2 linked regions of the Pleurocapsa sp. PCC 7327 genome follow. The protein of the gene in region 1 interacts with the protein of each later gene in a pairwise test. Links are inferred from orthologs where the notes say so. Each region holds a gene or a part of one and is shown on either strand. Other genes may lie near its edges.

Evidence for each region. The genes of interacting proteins can lie anywhere in the genome.
Region 2: the proteins of def (region 1) and PLE7327_RS04820 interact in binary tests that used the Escherichia coli proteins (3 or more experiments, as listed by UniProt). The link is inferred for Pleurocapsa sp. PCC 7327 from one-to-one orthologs.

Annotation. Positions count from the first base shown.
Region 1 is NC_019689.1:2,905,215-2,913,372, forward strand. What follows is about bases 3,123-5,935. They hold def (peptide deformylase), read right to left. Parts: upstream 4,906-5,935; coding sequence 4,339-4,905; downstream 3,123-4,338. Other genes in these bases: pruA (L-glutamate gamma-semialdehyde dehydrogenase), read left to right, coding at 3,123-3,984; PLE7327_RS12965 (hypothetical protein), read right to left, coding at 4,130-4,327; PLE7327_RS12975 (pentapeptide repeat-containing protein), read left to right, coding at 5,332-5,935. Also shown: argF (ornithine carbamoyltransferase), read left to right, coding at 1-410; more of pruA, read left to right, coding at 1,006-3,122; more of PLE7327_RS12975, read left to right, coding at 5,936-6,954; PLE7327_RS12980 (phycobiliprotein lyase), read right to left, coding at 6,976-7,506; PLE7327_RS12985 (HEAT repeat domain-containing protein), read right to left, coding at 7,592-8,158. UniProt on the Escherichia coli protein: Removes the formyl group from the N-terminal Met of newly synthesized proteins. Requires at least a dipeptide for an efficient rate of reaction. N-terminal L-methionine is a prerequisite for activity but the enzyme has broad specificity at other positions.
Region 2 is NC_019689.1:1,081,152-1,086,653, forward strand. What follows is about bases 2,673-5,502. They hold PLE7327_RS04820 (aspartate-semialdehyde dehydrogenase), read left to right. Parts: upstream 2,673-3,480; coding sequence 3,481-4,524; downstream 4,525-5,502. Other genes in these bases: tig (trigger factor), read right to left, coding at 2,673-3,037; dapA (4-hydroxy-tetrahydrodipicolinate synthase), read left to right, coding at 4,573-5,463. In the rest of the region: ATP-dependent protease ATP-binding subunit ClpX, read right to left, coding at 1-634; ATP-dependent Clp endopeptidase proteolytic subunit ClpP, read right to left, coding at 637-1,338; more of tig, read right to left, coding at 1,652-2,672.

The sequences.
Region 1 (8,158 bases):
TAATGGGCATGAAAATTCGCATAGCTACCCCAGAGGCACATAAACCAGAACCCGCTATTGTAGAAAAGGCAAGGCAATTGGCAGTAGACGGGGCGGAAATTATCATTACTGAAGACCCCATTGAGGCAGTGAAAGGATCGCAAGTGGTTTATACTGACGTTTGGGCAAGTATGGGACAAGAAGCTTCAGCTGAGTCGAGAATTCCCATGTTTCAACCTTACCAAGTTAACGAAGAAATTCTCGCTCATGCGGATTCGGATGCGATCGTACTGCACTGTTTGCCTGCCCATCGAGGAGAGGAAATTACTGAAGCTGTCATTGAAGGCAAGCAATCGCGGGTATGGGATGAGGCAGAAAACCGCATGCACGCCCAAAAAGCTTTGTTAGTTAGCTTGTTGGGAATTGAATAATACTATTTGGTTGGTTTGGAATTATTTGCAAGGGCGAATCGCGATGCACCCCTGAAATCCCTTCTCCCACAAGGAGCGAAAGGACTTCAGGCAAAAGTCTTAAGTTGAAAGCCCTTCTCCCGCTCTGGGAGAGGGGTTGGGGGTGAGGGCGATTTTTTTAGATTTAGGACGAGAAATGCGATCGCTTTAATTATTCTTCTATAGCAATACGAAGCTCACAACTATTGCTTTTCAAGACGCGAAGCGCCCAAAAGAGTAACAGCTCTTTTGCACTCACTACTCGATTAGAACGCTTATTCTGGTTCTATTTCTAACTTTAATCAAAATAGAATAAATTGTTATTGACAATGAAATTTTCTATGATTTTAAAGAAAAAAATTACTTTAATTAACAATCAGCACTAATATAAAGTCAATCCCGTAAATAAATATAATTTCTTAGGAATTGTCCATTTGCAATTGTCAATTTTTCGATGGCTCTAAATGCTAAAATTAATATATTTGAGCTTCTTAGATTAAAACATCAAAGATCGAACATTCTAATAACCTAGTCAGCCTTACTAAAAAGCCTCGCTCGGAATTGGAGTTAATTAACTGTGGTTATTCAAGTAAATTCTAATCAAGCTTATGAAGCGAAAACTCAAGAGATCGCCAGACAGCTTTTAGCATCGACGCGGGAGAGGCGTTCTCTCTGGGCACAGGTACGCGACCAAATGCGCTGGGACGATAAACTTCTCGACTGGGCAATGAGCAATCCTGGCTTGCGGGTTCAACTATTTCGCTTCATCGACTGTTTGCCGGCTTTGCGCAGTAATGCCGAAATCGCCCGCCACATGCAACAGTACTTAGGAGAAGAATCGGTAGAACTTCCGTCGGCACTGAAAGGCATACTCAATTTCACCGATCCCAATTCTGCTCCGGCTCAATTAGCAGCCGCAACGATTAGCAAAGCAGTAGAAGCACTAGCTTTTAAATATATTGCTGGGGAGACCGTTCCACAGGTTATTAAGACTATCGATCGCCTGCGTAGAGAAAAGATGGCGTTTACCATCGACTTACTCGGAGAAGCCGTCATTACAGAGGCAGAAGCGAAAGCCTATCTGCAAGGCTATCTGGATTTGATGGAACAACTAGCCCAGGAAGCGCAAAGATGGTCGAAAGTGCCAGAAATTGACGAAGCAGACGGAGAACCGCTCCCAAAAGTTCAAGTGTCCGTGAAATTAACAGCTTTTTACTCCCAATTCGATCCTATCGATCCAGAGGGAAGTCAGGAAAAAGTTTGCGATCGCATTCGCATCCTTCTCCGTCGCGCCAAGGAATTAGGGGTAGCGGTTCACTTCGACATGGAACAATATGTCTACAAAGATTTGACCCTTGCCATTCTCAAAGAATTGTTACTCGAAGAGGAGTTTCGCACCCGTACCGATATCGGAATTACCATACAAGCCTATTTACGCGACTCGGAACAAGATTTAAAAGATGTCATCGAATGGGCAAAGAAACGGGGCAACCCGGTAACGGTTCGCTTAGTCAAAGGGGCATACTGGGATCAAGAAACGATTAAATCCCTCCAGCGTCATTGGCAGCAGCCAGTATACAACGAGAAAGCTGCTACTGATGCTAATTTCGAGCGTTTAGCCCAGTTATTGCTAGAAAACCACGAATATTTATATGCGGCGCTCGGCAGCCATAACGTGCGATCGCAGGCATTAGCCTGTGCCATTGCCGAAACTCTCCAAATTCCTCGTCGTCGCTTCGAGATGCAAGTTCTCTACGGAATGGGCGATCGCTTGGCACAAGCTTTAATCAAACGCGGTCATCGAGTACGAGTCTATGCACCCTACGGAAAACTTCTTCCTGGCATGGCATACTTGATTCGCCGCTTGCTGGAGAATACGGCAAACAGTTCTTTCCTCAAACAAAGTCTGGAAGAACGTCCCGTTGAAGAATTGATCGCCCCACCCGTCTTTAGAGAGGGGGGGACGGAAAGACGGAAAGACGAAGAGACTTTCCCTGGCGCACCCGATACGGATTATGCTAACGCCGAATTGCGCGAGGCAGCCAAACAAGCTTTAGTTAAAGTTCGCAATTCCTTGGGGAAAACCTATTTACCTCTGATTAATGGGGAATATGTCCAAACTGAGACAGCGATCGATTCGGTCAATCCGTCGAATCCCAGCGAGATTGTCGGCAAAATTGGCTTAATTTCTGTCGAACAAGCCGAAAGTGCGATAGAGGCGGCAAAAGCTGCTTTCCCCGCCTGGAAGAAGACTCCTGTTAGAGTGCGAGCAGGAATTTTGCGCAAAGCCGCTCAAATAATGGAACAACGTCGCCACGAATTGAGCGCTTGGATCTGCTTAGAAGTGGGAAAAGTCTTGCAACAAGCCGATGCGGAAGTCTCGGAAGCGATCGATTTCTGCCGCTACTATGCCAAAGAAATGGAACGGTTGGATCTGGGGCACAATTTTGACGTTGCCGGAGAAACTAACCGCTACCTTTATCAACCGCGAGGCGTTGCCGTGGTCATTTCTCCTTGGAATTTCCCCATCGCCATTGCTACAGGAATGACGGTAGCTGCATTGGTCGCTGGCAATTGTACCTTACTCAAACCCGCCGAAACTTCCTCCGTCATTGCCGCTAAAATAACCGAAATCCTCCTAGAAGCAGGAATTCCTAAAGGAGTTTTTCAATTTGTCCCTGGCAAAGGTTCTCAAGTAGGCGCTTACATGGTGAAGCATCCCGACATTCATTTAATCGCCTTCACGGGATCGCGGGAGGTAGGCTGTCGTATCTATGCCGACGCATCCATACTCCAACCCGGACAAAAACATCTCAAACGAGTCATAGCCGAGATGGGCGGGAAAAACGCCATTATCGTCGATGAAAGTGCCGATCTCGACCAAGCGGTAGCTGGCGTGGTGCAATCGGCGTTTGGCTATAGCGGGCAAAAATGTTCGGCTTGTTCGCGGGTTATCGTTCTCGATTCCGTATACGATGCCTTTGTGGAACGGTTTGTCGAAGCCACGCGATCGCTCAATATCGGTGCGGCAGATTTACCCAGCACCCAAGTTGGTCCAGTTATCGACGCAACTGCACGCGAGCGCATTCGGGACTACATTGCCAAAGGCAAACAGGAAGCCGAAGTTGCCCTAGAAATGGATTCTCCCGAAAACGGCTATTTCGTCGGTCCTACTATCTTTACCCATGTTTCTCCCACGGCAATTATTGCCCAAGAAGAGATTTTTGGGCCCGTAGTCGCACTAATACGGGTAAAAGATTTTAATGAGGCATTAAAGGTTGCTAACGGAACCGATTACGCCCTCACGGGTGGTTTATATTCTCGCACTCCCGACCACATTAAACGGGCTGGCGAGGAATTTGAAGTCGGCAACTTGTATATTAACCGAACGATTACGGGCGCGATCGTCGCCAGACAGCCCTTTGGCGGGTTTAAACTCTCTGGAGTCGGTTCTAAAGCCGGAGGTCCCGATTACTTACTGCAATTCCTCGAACCACGCCATATTACTGAGAATATCCAACGTCAGGGATTTGCGCCGATCGAGGGAGCAGAATAAGTTAAACCGAACTGGTAGGGTAGATAACGAACTGAACGCTTGCTCGTTTTCATGGGGGACTTGGTGCCGAAGTAAATCCGGCACTTTAAGCGCCCTCTCACCGGCTGAAAAGATAGAGGCATTCAACAACGCTTTTCGGTAACTTTTATTTCAGATTAGCTCTCGTGTCTCGAACAGCCACCCAAAAGAACAATCCGGTTAAAGGAATGCTCGCCGCTAGAATAATTCCGGTCGTGACATTTCCTAGTTCTGGCGTTCCTGAAGACAGTTCAAAGACCGAACCCACTCCAGCGATCGCTGCAATACAAGAACCCAATAAAAATACGCCGCTTTTCGGTGTCACTGTTATTACTCCTAGTGCGAGATAGACTTAACCGCCCCAAGCGAAAAGCCGTTCTTCTTCAATTCTTCTGTCAATGCTAAGCTATTTTCGACGCGATCGACAAACAGAACTCCTTCGAGGTGATCCATTTCGTGTTGGATGACGCGAGCAAGAAATCCCGATGCTTTAAGCTTGCGAGGTCGTCCCTGTTCGTCCTTAAACGAGACTTCAATCGTTTCTGGACGAGTGACATCCATATACACGCCGGGAATGCTCAAACACCCCTCTTCAAAGTCGCACAATTCGCTCCCGTAGCTGGTAATTTGCGGGTTAATTAAAACCAGAGGAGGATTGGCGGGATTATCTGGTTCGCAGTCGATAACGATTAATTGTTTGTGAATGCCGACTTGAGGAGCTGCCAAACCGACGCCGTTAGAGCTATACATGGTTTGCAGCATTTCTTTGGCGAGTTGCCGCACGCTGTCGTCTACCTTAGCAATGCGCTTAGCAGGCTGGCGCAGGACGCGATCGCCCAAATAATGAATTTTTAAAGGGGGTTTTTCTAACTTTTTTTTCTCTACAGCGATTCCTGAAGTCATGAACTGACCTATCTAGCAATAGTTATGGCTATATTTTTTTCAATTTTAACTAATATTAACAGGGATTGGATCTTCCGGTTTTAGGGGTTTGCCGATCGCAAGGCTTGGTATTGACAAAAATGGCTATCTGTGAATAAAAACTGGTGAGCGATCGATTTAGATTTTCATGAATTGGGCAAAAGCATCGAGAAAAAACACTCGATGTAATAAAATAAGATTATTTATTGCAAAAACTCGACAAAACTTAGCAAGTCATTGGCAGTAACTTGATTAAGTTCGCCAAATGCGTCAAATGATAATTTTGACGTTTGAATTGTTAGTTTAAGTAAATTTCGGGGAACTCTTTATAAAGAGAGAGTATCTTAGTCTTGTCAGTTGCAAGCAACGACTGAAATTCGGCACTCGATGCGATAACGGCGATCCAGAATGAGCTATTGTGTAAATCCCTCTTGTTCTCAACCGAAAAACCCCAAAAATGCCGAGGTTTGTCAAGCTTGTGGCTCCAGTCTGATCTTACGCGGACGTTACCGAGTTTTAGGGATCTTAGGCAAAGGGGGATTTGGAGCAACCTTTGTCGCAGTCGATCTCTCGCTTCCCGGCAAACCCTGGTGCGTCGTCAAACAACTGCGCCCCTCGACTGACGACCCTGCCTTATTCAAAATGGCAAAGGAGCTTTTCGAGCGAGAAGCGGAAACCTTGGGCAGAATTGGCAATCACCCGCAGGTTCCCAGATTGCTAGACTATTTTGAAGACAGGCAGCAGTTTTATTTAGTCCAAGAATACGTTAAGGGACACAACCTTCATCAAGAAGTCAAAAAGAACGGTCCCTTCAGCGAGGCAGGAGTTAGACAGTTTTTGAGCGAAGTCTTACCCATCCTACAATATATCCATACCCAACGAGTGATTCATCGGGATATCAAACCCGCTAACATCATCCGCCGCGAAGAAGATCGCCAACTCGTCTTGATCGATTTTGGGGCAGTGACCAATCAAGTCAACTCAGTGGCCAACAGTGCGTCTACTCAGACGGCTTTCACGGCCTTTGCCGTTGGAACGGCAGGTTTTGCCCCACCAGAACAGATGGCAATGCGTCCCGTTTTTGCCAGCGACATTTATGCTGTTGGCGTGACTTGTCTTTATTTACTCATTGGCAAATCTCCTAAAGATTTAGGCACCGATCCGACTACCGGAGAAATTACCTGGGAAAGATGGATAACGGTAAGCGAGTCGTTTGCTAAAGTATTGAAAACGATGCTGGAGGTGTCTGTTCGTCACCGCTATAAAACTGCTAACGAAGTGCTACAAGCGCTCGAACTGGTTCCCTATAGCGAGAGTTTGGCGCAGAGCATGATTAATGCACCCAATTTAGAGAAAGGAACGGGCAATTCTGCTATTCTGGCTACTACACCCATCTCAAAAATAGGAATGGGCGATCGCACTCGCATCGATCGCGCTACTCGGACGAGTGCCAATCCACCTACCCCTAATCTTCCTAGTAAAGCTGCAGCTGGATCGAATTTCTCTGCCGCTCTCAACTATCAAATGTCTAGTAACTATGCCATCGACAAAAATCGATTGGCTAGTCCGTCAAAATCACCAGCCTCTAAGAAACCCGTACCTAAATTAGATGCTAACAGCATTGTAGAAGGTTATAAAAATGGCAGGCGAGATTTTGCTCAGCAAGAGCTGAATAACTTGAATTTAAGCAGAGCTAGCTTGCCCGGTGCGATTTTTCATCAATCCCAGTTGAACCAAGCCAATTTTCAAAGGGCAAATTTGGCGAACGCGGATTTTGGTCATGCCAATTTAACTCATGCCGATTTGCGAAATGCGAATTTGAGTCGGGCATATTTAAGTTATGCCGATCTTAAAGGTGCCGATTTGCGAGGAGCCGATCTGAGTTTTGCCCATTTGACTTATGCCAATTTGAAAGGAGCAAACTTATGCGGGGCAAATCTTACTAACGCCAAAGTAACAGAGGAGCAACTCGTTTATGCAAAAACGAATCGCTCGACCATTATGCCAACGGGAAGAAAAGGATTTTGGTAAAATTCTTAGCGATCGATATAATTATGTCGATTTAGGGGGAATTTTACGAATTTCTGAATAAAAAGCGGTTCGACTGAAGCCATGAGCATTTTTCACCAAGCTAGTTCTCAACCGTAAATTGGGACTGGCAAACCAGAGGCGTTCTTCTAAATACGTTTTGTCTTTTTCAATAATTAAAGTCAAAGCTTGGTCATTGCCCAAGACAAAGCTACCCAAGCTTATCGTTGTCAGAGGCATTCCTGCCGCAAACAAAAGTTGGCCGGTTTGAGAATTATCGCGATCGGGAACTAGGATCGTGACTGAAGAACCACTTTGCTTGGGTTTTCCCCAATCTACCGAGTTATCCCACCATGTTTTCGTTCCTCCTAGGGTGTGGCTGGGGTCAATTTTATGTTGCTGACAAAGGGTTATTATTTCCGGTCGATCTCGGGATAGTCTTTCTACAGTCAGGTCTGCTTTGTGATTTTCAACTTTTGTTTCATCTAGATGATAACTCGTGCGCTGAGAAAACCATTTACCCGCACACAGTTCGAGAAATTCCTCAATTTCCATGAATGATTCGCAAACGCTGTTCTTATCAGTTGACTCAATGAATCGTCAGAATGGACTTTATCAATTCTACCGCTGTTGTTATCCTTTATTGTTCCGTTGACCCTTCTTCAAGTCGCTCTAGGGATAGGGTGGCCGCTTGACTGACTTGAGGATGAGGATCTTTGGCTAAAAATTTGAGCGCAGAAATGCTTTTTTCCGTTTTGAGGTTGCCCAAAGCTTCTGCCAGACGCTGGCGAATCAGCCAATCCTCTGAAGGAGCAAACTGGAGAAGGCGATCGACAGTATCTACTGCTTCAATTTCTCCCAAAGCCGCGATCGCGGCTTGGTGTAAGACGGCTTCCTCGCTTTCTAGCGCTTTTAGCAAAACTTCCTTAGCGCGAATATCTTTGAGATTTCCCAAGGAAACCGCCGCACTAAAACGCACTAACCATTCCGTATCTTCGTAAAAGGCACGCACTAGCGGTTCAAAGGCGCGTCCGTCTTCTAAATAACCCAAAGCGCCCGCTGCGTCGGCTCGAATGCCGTAATCGGGATCGGTCTCTAGAAGCTTCACCAAAATCTCATAGCATTCTTCCGTCTGCTTGACTCCCAAGGCAAAAACTGCCATGGAACGCACTGGCAAGATTTCGTCGTAGAGAACTTTTTTAATCAG
Region 2 (5,502 bases), 1.8 Mb from region 1 along the record:
CAATTTTATCGATTTCGTCGATGTAGATAATTCCCCGTTGCGCTTCTTCTACATCTAAATCTGCTACCTGTAGCAGACGCAGTAGAATATTTTCTACATCTTCTCCCACGTATCCCGCTTCGGTGAGGGTAGTGGCATCTGCAACCGCAAAGGGAACGTCGAGAATTTTCGCCAGCGTTTGCGCGAGTAAAGTTTTGCCCGAACCCGTCGGTCCGATGAGCAGGATATTCGATTTTTGTAGCTCTACGGGGTCGTCTATAATGCCGCTTTTTCTGGCTTGAGAGACGCTGAGACGCTTGTAATGGTTGTAAACGGCGACCGAGAGAATTTTTTTGGCGTCGTCTTGTCCGATAACGTATTCGTCTAGGTATTTTTTGATTTCTCTCGGTTTGGGAATGCGATCGAAGTTGAGACGATCTCGATTGGCGCGTCGTTTGGCAGGATTCTCCTCCGACCGAGGCACGGACGAGGAAACCGAATTGGAAGCGTCCACCAGTTCCTCGTCTAAAATTTCGTTACATAACTCAACGCATTCGTCGCAGATGTAGACTCCCGGTCCGGCAATGAGTTTGCGTACCTGTTCCTGGGATTTTCCGCAGAACGAACATTTTAAATGGGAGTCGTATTTAGACATATTCATTTTAGTGATGTAACGGGAATGGTTGGATCGGAAAGGGTCGGGCGAGAGATAACGCGATCGATCAGACCGTATTCTTGGGCTTCTTGAGCGGACATGTAGAAATCGCGTTCGGTATCGGTAGCAATTTTCTCGTATGGCTGACCTGTGTGGATAGCAAGAAGTTCGTTTAGCCTTTGTTTCATGTAGAGAATTTCTCTAGCCTGAATTTCGATTTCTACGGCTTGTCCTTGGGCGCCGCCGATAGGCTGATGGATCATCAACCTCGCACTGGGCAAAGCCATGCGCTTTCCTTTGGCACCGCCCGATAGCAAAAACGCGCCCATACTAGCAGCTAATCCGAAACAAATGGTAACGACATCCGGGCGAACTTGCTGCATGGCATCGTAGATGGCAAAGCCTGCGTACACCGATCCTCCAGGGGAGTTGATGTATAGCTGGATGTCTTTTTCTGGATCTTCGGCATCTAAATATAACAACTGTGCCACGATCGAATCGGCAACCTTGTCGTCAATTGGGGTTCCCAGAAAAACAATCCGCTCTCTGAGCAGTCGCGAGTAGATATCAAAGGCTCTCTCTCCCAATCCAGACTGTTCCACGACCATGGGAATAACGTTCTCAATGTCGTTGGGACTTTGAGAGTAGATATCCCAAGAACAATAGCTGGTGATTGAAGATTGGTGCGATCGCGATTGAACCATAAACTTAGGAGCTAAGCTCGAAGCAAAAATTTGTATCTTAACTAAAGGTGATTGACTTAGTGCCTCTGGTTTTTTAGATAAGAAGACCGAACTAACCAATTTACCTTCTGACAACATTATGCCTTAAGCGATCGCGAATTGGGTATAACCGGAAAGGATGAAGGAGATAGGAAGGATGTACGAACCCAACACGTCGCGGAGGCGCGCAGGCGGGAAGGAATTCTCCTGCGTCCGCTCTTGAAGCGCCGTTCTCTACTCCTAACCGATCCATCTTTTATATCCTTCATTTCAATTCCTTTTTTTATTCTTCTTTTTATTCTTCCTCTGTCTGGGTTGAGGCTGCTTCAGTTCCCTCTTCTTCGGATTTTGCTGCTTCTTCAAGCGTTCCTTTGGGAACTAATTCTACTGTTGTTTTTTCTTCAAGCCAATCGAGGGTTTTTTCGACGAGCAAGTCTTCTTGTACCATGTCTCGCAAACGCTCTAGATCGATCTCGCGATCGCTAAATTTTTCTCTGAGTTCTTTAATCTTGGCTTCTACTGCTTCTGCTTCCGATTCGATCGATTCGACTTTGGCAATTTCTTTAAGGATTAGGGTTTGTTTGAGGCGCTCTATAGCTTCAGGACGAGAATTTTCCCGCATCCGAGGAATGCTCTGTGCATTGAATAGCTGCTTGATATCAACGCCAAGCTGCTGCATCTGCATTGCCGTCTGAGTCAGAATCGCGTTAACTTCTTCCTGAATCATCGTATCCGGCAGATCGACCGTGCAGTTTTTGAGCAATTCTGCTATGATTGCCGAACGGATGCTGTTTTTCGTTTCTTGTTTGGCTTTTTCTCGATATTGTTTCTCCAGAGATTCCCTTAGCTGTGCCATCGTCTCGAATTCGCTTACCTCTTGGGCAAAGTCATCGTCTAACTCTGGCAGTTCTTTTGCTTTGAGTTCTTTGAGGGTAATGCTAAAGATGACGGCTTTTCCGGCTAAATCTTCTCGCGGATAATCTTCTGGGAAAGTTACGGAAATTTCCTTAGTTTCCTCCGGCTTCATGCCGACAATTCCTTCGACCATTCCCTCGATGAAGCGTCCTTGCTCCATTTCGACTTTTAAATCCGTTCCTTGAACGCCTGGAATGGGTTCGCCTGCTTCTCCTGACTCTGTAACTGTGCGTCCTTGATAGTCAACAATTGCTACGTCTCCCATTTGTGCCCCACGTTCTTCGACGGGAACTAGAGTCGCTTGCTGGATGCGGCGTTGTTCTAGCCAATCCTCGATTTCTTTGGGATCGTAAACGCTCTCTTCTGCTTTCACTGTCAGACCTTGATACTGTCCCAGTTCTACTGTTGGCGGTACGTCAACGGAGGCAGAGAAAGTCAATGGTTCTCCAGGTTCGTATTTTTGAATTAATTCGTCAAAATTTGAGCGTAATTTGTAATTTCCTAGCGATTCAATCGATTCTTGCTTTATTGCTTCTTCTAAGGCTTTTTGAACAATCTCTTCTAAGGCTGCTGCCTTGATTTGCTTCGAGCCGATTCTTTGCAGCAGCACTTGACGAGGAACTTTTCCCTTGCGAAACCCAGGAATGTTCGAAGAGCGAGCAAGGTTTTGTATCACTTTTTCGTAGGTATTTTTCGAGGTTTCAGCCGAAATTTCGATTTCCAAGCCAATTTGACTGTCAGGAAGTTTTTCCTGGGTTACTTTCATCGACGTTCCTAAATTTAGACAACTACAATAACTGTTTCGGAATTGACGAGCGGCGATCGCGTTAACGAATTAAATAAACAAACACCGCTCGTGATATCCTAGTGAGGCAACTATCCATCAAACAAGGCAGGAAAGTCGCATTGGCGTTTAGCCTTGCCTGATGGATTTCTTGTGTCGCTCTATTCACCTATTTGATAATAGTACACTCAAAGATATCTCATTGTGGCTAGATTAAAGTTTTCTAGATTGTTAAGATAGCGAAGATCGGTTGGCAAGAACAGAGAAACTTTGAGGCAAAATGAAAACAGCTATCTCAAGCGACCCCGACTTAAAAAAAATTAATTAAATTTTTTTAAGAAAGACCCTCTCTAGAGATTGAAGAAAATTAAAGCATTAAAATCCGACTACAAGAGATGCGATCGCTAACAAGTGGAGAAAAAAATTTGTCACACAGAGTCAATGTCGCCATTCTTGGCGCAACGGGAGCAGTTGGTACAGAATTACTCGAACTTTTAGAAAGTCGTCAGTTCCCAGTTGCCAACCTAAAACTTCTTGCTTCGCCTCGTTCGGCGGGAACAACTCTACCGTTTAGGGGAGAGAATCTTCCCGTCGAGGCAGTAAGCGAGGATTCCTTCCAAGGCGTAGATATCGTATTAGCCTCTGCGGGCGCTTCCACCTCCAAAGCTTGGGCAAAAACGATTGTTGAATCAGGGGCAGTAATTATTGATAACTCCAGCGCTTTTCGCATGGATTCCCAGGTGCCTTTAATCGTTCCAGAAATTAACCCAGAAGCTGCCGCCCAGCATCAAGGCATCATTGCCAATCCCAACTGTACGACAATCTTAATGGGAATGGCAATATTTCCCCTCCACCAAGTCCAGCCAATCAAACGTATCGTAGTATCTACCTACCAATCGGCTAGCGGTGCGGGTGCGAGAGCGATGGAAGAGTTAAAAGCCCAAGCGAAAGCGATTCTAGAAAACCAGACTCCCTCGACGCAAGCTTTTCCTTATCCTTTAGCATTTAATTTATTTCCTCACAATTCTCCCCTCAACGAAGAAGGTTATTGCGAGGAAGAGATGAAAATGATTCGAGAAACTCGCAAGATTTTCAACGTACCTCAGTTGCTAATTACGGCAACTTGCGTTCGGGTTCCCGTACTCCGCGCCCACTCAGAAGCGGTTAATCTAGAATTTAGTCGTCCATTTGCGCCACAGCAAGCCAGAGAAATTCTCGCTTCGGCACCGGGAGTAAAACTGGTAGAAGAGTGGCAGGCAAATTACTTTCCGATGCCGATTGATGCAACGGGCAAAGATGAAGTGTTCGTGGGTCGAATTCGTCAAGATTTATCTCATCCTTGTGGGTTAGAATTGTGGCTCTGCGGCGATCAAATTCGCAAGGGAGCAGCCTTAAATGCGGTGCAGATTGCCGAATTATTGATCGAAAAAAATCTTCTCAAATCATCGACTTCAGCAGTTTCTGTTTAGCCAGAAAGTTTATTGACTACTATTAATCAACCCAAAATTCAAAATCGAATGAACGATCGCAACTTTGGACGAGTAATCACCGCGATGGTGACTCCTTTTGACGAACGGGGCAATGTCAATTATGAAGTCGCCGAAAGATTAGCCGATTATTTAGCGACTCATGGCAGTGATGGATTGGTCGTCTGCGGGACGACTGGCGAATCGCCAACACTGACATGGGAGGAAGAATATCAACTCTTTCAAGTAGTCAAAAAAGCCGTTGGCGACAGGGCAAAAATCATTGCCGGAACGGGATCGAACTCGACCAAGGAAGCAATTGAAGCTACTAAAAAAGCAGCCGAATTGGGTTTGGACGGTTCCTTGCAGGTCGTGCCATACTATAATAAACCTCCCCAAGAAGGATTATACGAGCATTTCCGGGCGATCGCGCGGGCTTGCCCCGACCTACCTTTGATGCTCTACAATATTCCGAGTCGCACGGGACAAAATCTTTTGCCAGAGACAATTGCTAAATTGGCAGAGATAGAGAATATTGTCGCTGTCAAAGAAGCAAGCGGGAATCTAGAGCAAGCCTGTCAGATTCATCGCCTGACCCCTCCCTCATTTGCTATTTACTCAGGCGATGATTTTCTTACCCTTCCCCTACTCACCGTAGGAGGAGTCGGCGTAGTCAGCGTGGCGAGCCATTTGGTAGGCGAGCAACTGCAAAAGATGATACAAGCCTTTGAAACGGGCAATGCAACGCTTGCAAAAGAGATTAACATCAAGCTCTTTCCTTTATTTAAAGTGCTTTTTTGTACGACTAATCCCATTCCTGTCAAAGCCGCGTTAAACTTAAAAGGCTGGCAAGTTGGAGGGCTACGACTGCCTCTTTGCGAAATATCACCTAATTTAAAACAAAATTTAGAAGGCGTTTTACAAAGTTTGTCTCTAATCTAATCATGTTTTCTCAGATTCTGCTCTCAAGTTCTCTGGAAA